Linked DNA regions of Microbulbifer sp. A4B17. The protein of the gene in region 2 interacts with the protein of the main gene of each other region in a pairwise test. Links are inferred from orthologs where the notes say so. Each region holds a gene or a part of one and is shown on either strand. Other genes may lie near its edges. The genes, in order: uvrB and uvrA.

Region 1 (3,282 bases), 2.8 Mb from region 2 along the record:
TTCCTTGCCGTCTACAACGCCAGCAAGTGCGGCTTTTGCCAAACCTGGGCCGATATCAGCGGCTACATCGTGTACGGAAACCGGAGCAGAAAATTCTCGACGGGAACCATCGGGGAGAGTAACAACGGGCATTGTTTATCCTTTGTTCTCAGTGGCGATCCCTACCAAAGACCGCATGAAACTATCCATGAATTTATTCATGGAACTCTTGATCGGGATGGGCAATCCATCCTTTTGAAAGGTGGTAGACCCGGGCGGATTTGAACCGCCGACCTCTGCCATGTCAAGGCAGCGCTCTAACCAACTGAGCTACGGGTCTAAAGCTCTACAGCGGGGGAACCCTGTGCTGTGAAGAGCGCGAACTTTAGCACCGCTTTTCAGTGTTTTCAACAACTTACTGAACTTTTGTGTGAAATTTTTTAAGAGCGACCAAGCACCAACAAGGCAGTGCGGGACTATCAAAATGTAGATCCAAGTCCCGCCCTTCAGCAAGGATTATTCCACACCTTTTAAGTGGGTAATCTCATCGCGCAATTTTGCCGCTGCTTCAAATTCCAGGTTCTTCGCATGCTGGTACATTTGCTCTTCCAGCTCGGCAATTCGGGCCCAGCGCTGCTTATCGGTAAGGGCCTCGACATCCACCTTGTATTCACCTTTACCCTCGGCAACTTTGCGACGCCCTTTCTTCGGCACGCCGGGGGCCACTGCTCCCTCCAGAATATCCGCCACACTTTTGCGGATACCTTTGGGGGTAATGCCGTGCTCCTCGTTAAAGGCCAACTGCTTCTCGCGGCGGCGATGAGTCTCTTCGAGTGCACGCTCCATGGAACCGGTGACTTTGTCCGCGTAGAGAATCGCCCTCCCCTCCAGGTTTCGCGCAGCCCGCCCAATGGTCTGGATCAGCGAGCGATCGGAACGAAGGAAGCCCTCTTTATCGGCATCGAAAATTGCCACCAAGGCAACTTCCGGCATATCCAGGCCTTCTCGCAGCAAGTTAATACCAACTAGCACGTCAAACTCTCCGATACGCAGGTCCCGGATAATCTCTACTCGCTCGACGGTATCAATATCGGAGTGTAAGTAGCGGACACGAACGCCACTTTCGGAGAGGTATTCAGTCAGGTCTTCCGCCATCCGCTTGGTCAATACGGTAATCAGCACTCGCTGGTCAGCATCTACGCAACGGTGAATTTCAGACAGGGCATCATCTACCTGGGTCAATGCTGGGCGAACTTCAACTTCCGGGTCCACCAGACCGGTCGGGCGAACCACCTGCTCGACCACCTGCCCCGCATTCTCTTGCTCATAGGCCCCCGGGGTTGCGGACACAAAAACCGTCTGGGGTGCCAACCCCTCCCACTCTTCAAACTTGAGAGGACGATTGTCCAGGGCCGATGGCAGACGAAAGCCATACTCCACCAAAGTTTCCTTGCGCGACCGGTCTCCACGATACATACCGCCGATTTGCGGCACTGTCACGTGACTCTCATCGATAAATAACAGTGCATCACTGGGCAGGTAATCAAAAAGCGTGGGCGGCGGCTGACCAATACCGCGACCGGAGAGGTAGCGGGAATAGTTCTCTACGCCATTGCAGTAGCCAAGCTCCTGCATCATCTCCACATCGTAGCGGGTACGCTGATCTAGCCGCTGCGCTTCGACCAGCTTGTTGTTACCACGCAGTTGCTCCAGGCGCCCTCGCAGCTCATCTTTGATTTCATCGATAGCGCTGACGATCGTCTCTCGCGGCGTCACATAGTGACTCTTGGGAAAGATGGTCACCCGGGGCACCTTCTTAAGCTGCTCTCCGGTAAGGGGGTCAAACAGGGTGATCTCTTCGATTTCTTCATCAAAAAGAGACAGGCGCACCGCTTCCAAATCGGAGTCTGCCGGGTAGATATCGATAATATCGCCACGCACCCGGTAAGTAGCGCGACGGAAATCTGCATCGTTGCGGGTGTATTGCAGTTCTGCCAGACGCCTGAGGATAGTGCGCTGGTCAACGAGATCACCGCGATCCAGATGCAGCACCATCTTCAAATATTTGTCGGGGTCACCCAAACCGTAAATTGCCGAAACTGTGGCAACCACAACCACGTCGCGCCGCTCAATAAGTGCCTTGGTGGCCGAGAGGCGCATCTGCTCAATGTGCTCGTTTACAGATGCATCTTTTTCGATAAAGGTGTCCGAAGAGGGGACGTAAGCTTCCGGCTGGTAGTAGTCGTAGTAAGAGACAAAATACTCCACCGCATTCTTGGGGAAAAACTCTTTAAACTCCCCGTAGAGCTGAGCGGCCAGCGTTTTATTGTGAGCCATCACAATGGCCGGCCGCTGCAGGCGCTCAATAATATTCGCCATAGTGAAGGTCTTACCCGAACCGGTAACACCCAGCAGCGTTTGATGGCTCAGGCCATCATCAATCCCCTCTGACAACTGCTCTATCGCCAGCGGCTGATCGCCCGCTGGCTGATACTTGGATTCCACCTTAAAAGGTCGCGACTCCATACACTTCCCCCAACCGCTTAATCATTCATGCAACATCGGATTGTAGGCTCTCGTCATACGGCCCACAATTACAAGAGAATAGCGTCCTACCTTCCCCAACTCAGGCCAGCGGCATTTTGCGCGCGGCCAAAAAAATAATTTCCTGACAAATCAATTAGTTAAAGATCAAAAAAGGGGTTGACCTGGTCGGAAGTGCTCTATAATATACGCGCCATCTCAACGGCACTGCCGAAAAGATATTCCGCCTTAGCTCAGTTGGTAGAGCAAATGACTGTTAATCATTGGGTCGCTGGTTCGAGCCCAGCAGGCGGAGCCAAATTTCAAAGCGCAGCTTAATTTGCGCTCTATAAATTAGATTAAATTCCGCCTTAGCTCAGTTGGTAGAGCAAATGACTGTTAATCATTGGGTCGCTGGTTCGAGCCCAGCAGGCGGAGCCAAACAAAAGCCCGGATAGATCTCATCTATCCGGGCTTTTTCTTTTTCTGAATATTTTTTTCAACCCACATCGAGGCTGTCAATTAGCGGCCAGCCATGTTGGGCGACCGCCAAGAATAGCCTCCTAGCGCGAACTGGCCTCCCCAGTCAAAGGCAACACCTCAACAGTCGCTCGACCTTTAGCTTTGTGTGCCTGCCCTTGCCTCGACCAGACAACATCGACCAACCCCTGCTTGGGTGAGTAGCCTTTTACTGCCCGGCAAAGAATCCTGCGGACCTGCTCGCAATCATGAGAGCCGCACGCATCCCTAAGATCCGAAACCAGGAGCTGCAAAGCCTCA
Region 2 (3,695 bases):
TCATCATTTTATGCTCCTCCTGGCAGCAGGCTTGTAAAAAAGCATGGGTACTTGAGTATTCTGTATTTTTATATTTGAAGCTAACGGACTTTAGGATGGCGGGTCCGGACCCGGCATTGTGGAAGTTAAAGGTGATCAAGTTTCGATTACTCTCTTCGTCATAGTTCTCATGGCTGAACTGAATAACCGGCATTGTCATTATTTTGACTTGTTGATTGGCAGCTCTGGCTTGTAAATAGGTGGCATAAAAGGACGCCAGAGAAATCATAATTGCACTTACCGCGATCACTAAATTTAAGCGGTCGCGATTGAATAACTTCATATCTTGTTGCACCTATCTACTAGTTATTTTCAAGTGAGCTGATAAAAAAGGATGCCGATTGATAGTTCGGTATCCTTTCTTATTTAATCAGTTCAGCATTGTTTTTAGAAAACGCCCGGTATGGGAAACGTCCATTTCTGCGACATCCTCAGGTGTCCCTGTGGCAATAATTTGTCCACCGCCAGATCCACCCTCCGGGCCCAGGTCTACTATCCAGTCCGCAGTTTTGATCACATCCAGATTGTGTTCGATCACTACGATGGTATTGCCGTGATCGCGCAGGCGATGTAGAACATCCAGTAGTAATTGGATATCGGCAAAGTGCAGGCCGGTAGTCGGTTCGTCGAGGATGTACAGGGTTTGCCCAGTGTCCCGTTTGGATAGTTCGCGGGAGAGTTTTACCCGTTGGGCTTCACCTCCTGAGAGAGTGGTGGCAGCCTGACCAAGCTTGATATAGGAGAGCCCTACATCTATCAGGGTTTGCAATTTCTTCGCGATTGCAGGCACTGGGTCAAAGAATTCCCGTGCATCTTCCACGGTCATTTCCAATACTTCGTGGATATTCTTGCCCTTGTAGTGCACCTCCAGGGTCTCGCGGTTGTAGCGTTTACCGTGGCAGGTATCGCAGGGTACATAGACATCCGGCAAGAAGTGCATTTCCACCTTAATCACCCCATCGCCCTGGCAGGCTTCACAGCGCCCACCCTTGACGTTAAAGCTGAAGCGTCCAGGTTTATAGCCCCGTGAACGGGCCTCTTGGGTGCCGGCAAACAAGTCGCGAATTGGGGTAAAAATACCGGTATAAGTTGCTGGGTTTGAGCGAGGAGTGCGCCCGATAGGACTCTGATCAATATCCACGCATTTGTCGAAGTGCTCCAGGCCGTGCACCTCCTTATAAGGGGAGGCTTTAAGGGTTGTTGCTTTGTTAAGTGCAGTAGCTGCAAGTGGATAGAGGGTTGTATTAATCAGGGTGGATTTACCAGAGCCCGATACACCGGTAACACAGGTAAGTAATCCTACCGGGATCTCAAGGTCGACGTCCTGTAAATTATTTCCACTGGCGCCTTCGAGGCGCAGCAAATAGTCCGAGTCGGGTACGTAGCGCTCTTCCGGTACGGCAATTTTCTTTTTGCCGGAGAGGTATTGACCGGTGAGGGATTTTTTACACTTGGCAATTTTATCGGCGGTACCCGCTGCCACGACTTCTCCACCATGGACACCGGCACCGGGGCCAATATCGACAATAAAGTCGGCACTGCGAATGGCATCCTCATCGTGCTCTACCACGATAACGGTGTTGCCGATATCGCGCAGGTGAGTGAGGGTGTTGAGCAGACGCTCGTTGTCTCGCTGATGTAGGCCGATAGATGGCTCGTCGAGAATATACATTACGCCCACGAGGCCGGCGCCGATCTGGCTGGCGAGACGGATGCGCTGCGCTTCACCGCCGGAGAGGGTTTCTGCACTGCGGTTCAGGGTCAGGTAATTCAGGCCAACATCGACGAGGAAGCGGAATCGATCGCGCAGCTCTTTGAGAATCTTATCGGCAATCTCTTTCTGGGCGCCTTTAAACGTCAGCTCGTGGTCGAAGTACTCGAACGCATCGCCTACAGGCAGCTCAGTGATTTGTGCCAGGGTGCGGTTATCCACAAAGACATGACGGGCCTCGCGGCGCAGGCGGGTACCGTGACACTCTGGGCATTTTTGTGTGCTCAGATACTTGGCTAATTCCTCCCGAACCGATTGGGATTCGGTATCCCGGTAGCGGCGCTGGAAGTTGGGGATAATGCCCTCGAAGGTGTGCTGGCGCACGGTGACATCGCCGCGATCATTGACGTAGCTGAAGTCGATTTCTTCGTCGCCACTGCCCTGCAGGATAACCTTGCGGTGGGCTTTGCGTAATTTTTTCCAGGGCTTATCCAGATCGAAACCGTAGTGCTCGGCGAGGGAGTCGAGCATGTGGTAATAGTAAATATTGCGTCTGTCCCAACCGCGAATGGCGCCCTCGGAAATACTGCTTTCCGAATCGATAATTACCTTGTCTTCATCAAAGAACTGTTTGACGCCCAGGCCGTCACAGCTGGGGCAGGCACCGGCGGGGTTGTTGAAGGAGAACAGGCGCGGTTCCAGCTCATCCAGTGAGTAGTCACAGACGGGGCAGGCGTGGCGGGCAGAGAAGAGACGATCTTCCTGGTCTCCATCCATAAAACTGATGGAGGCGATACCGTCGGTGAGATTCAGAGCGGTTTCGAAGGATTCCGCCAAACGCAGTTGCAGATCCTCACGAACCTTAAAGCGGTCTACCACCACCTCAATGGTGTGCTTGCGGCGCTTATCCAGTTTGGGGGTGTCGTCCAGGTCACAGATAACCCCGTCGATCCGTGCCCGCACAAACCCGTCCCGGCGCAGTTGTTCAAACACGTGCTGGTGCTCACCCTTTCGATCGCGAACTACCGGCGCCAGCAACATAATCTTGCTGCCTTCCGGTAAAGCCAGCACCTGATCCACCATCTGGCTGATCGTCTGGGCTTGCAGAGGTTCGTCGTGCTCGGGGCAGCGGGGTTCTCCAACCCGGGCGAACAGCAGTCGCAGGTAGTCATAGATTTCTGTGATGGTGCCCACGGTGGAGCGGGGGTTGTGAGAGGTGGACTTCTGCTCGATAGAAATGGCCGGTGACAATCCCTCGACGGTATCCACATCCGGCTTTTCCATCATCGACAGGAATTGACGGGCGTAAGTGGAGAGTGATTCCACGTAGCGGCGCTGTCCCTCTGCGTAAAGGGTGTCAAAGGCCAGGGAAGATTTGCCGGAACCGGACAGGCCGGTGATAACGATCAGTTTATCGCGGGGAATGTCCAGATCGATATTCTTCAGGTTGTGGGTGCGAGCACCCCTTACATAAATCGTGTCCACGCTCTACCTATATGCTGCTAATACTGGGCCGGGCCTCGGACTTGCTCCGCGCGGGGCGATCACAACTGCGGTGCCGGAAAAACAGTCAAGTATAAACTCGCCACCTGATGTGCGAAAATTGTCTTTCGCAATACCCGACATTCAGGCAGATAGCATTCGATGATTCCTGTGATTCTCTGTGGTGGCACTGGCTCGCGCCTGTGGCCACTCTCGCGTGAGGCCTACCCTAAACAGTTCCTACCCCTTATTGGTGGTGAGACGATGTTACAGGCAACTTTAAGGCGCCTGGAGGGCATTGAGCCACTACAGGCGCCGATACTGGTATGCAATGAAGAGCATCGCTTTGCCGCCGCCGAGCAATTGCAGGAAATCGGCCACGGTGCTCAGTCCATTTTACTGGAGCCCTGCGCGCGCAATACTGCACCGGCTATCGCCCTGGCTGCCCTGGCAGCACTGGAGT

What was found.
Region 1: the proteins of uvrA (region 2) and uvrB interact in binary tests that used the Escherichia coli proteins (3 or more experiments, as listed by UniProt). The link is inferred for Microbulbifer sp. A4B17 from one-to-one orthologs.

Annotation. Positions count from the first base shown.
Region 1 is NZ_CP029064.1:3,380,030-3,383,311, forward strand. The notes cover bases 1-2,959. They hold uvrB (excinuclease ABC subunit UvrB), read right to left. Parts: upstream 2,506-2,959; coding sequence 496-2,505; downstream 1-495. Other genes in these bases: thrS (threonine--tRNA ligase), read right to left, coding at 1-132. Outside these bases: BTJ40_RS14955 (nucleoside-diphosphate sugar epimerase/dehydratase), read right to left, coding at 3,066-3,282. UniProt on the Escherichia coli protein: The UvrABC repair system catalyzes the recognition and processing of DNA lesions. A damage recognition complex composed of 2 UvrA and 2 UvrB subunits scans DNA for abnormalities.
Region 2 is NZ_CP029064.1:627,482-631,176, forward strand. Bases 210-3,581 are described here. They hold uvrA (excinuclease ABC subunit UvrA), read right to left. Parts: upstream 3,236-3,581; coding sequence 410-3,235; downstream 210-409. Other genes in these bases: BTJ40_RS02855 (hypothetical protein), read right to left, coding at 210-322; BTJ40_RS02865 (mannose-1-phosphate guanylyltransferase/mannose-6-phosphate isomerase), read left to right, coding at 3,395-3,581. Outside these bases: more of BTJ40_RS02855, read right to left, coding at 1-209; more of BTJ40_RS02865, read left to right, coding at 3,582-3,695. UniProt on the Escherichia coli protein: The UvrABC repair system catalyzes the recognition and processing of DNA lesions. UvrA is an ATPase and a DNA-binding protein. A damage recognition complex composed of 2 UvrA and 2 UvrB subunits scans DNA for abnormalities.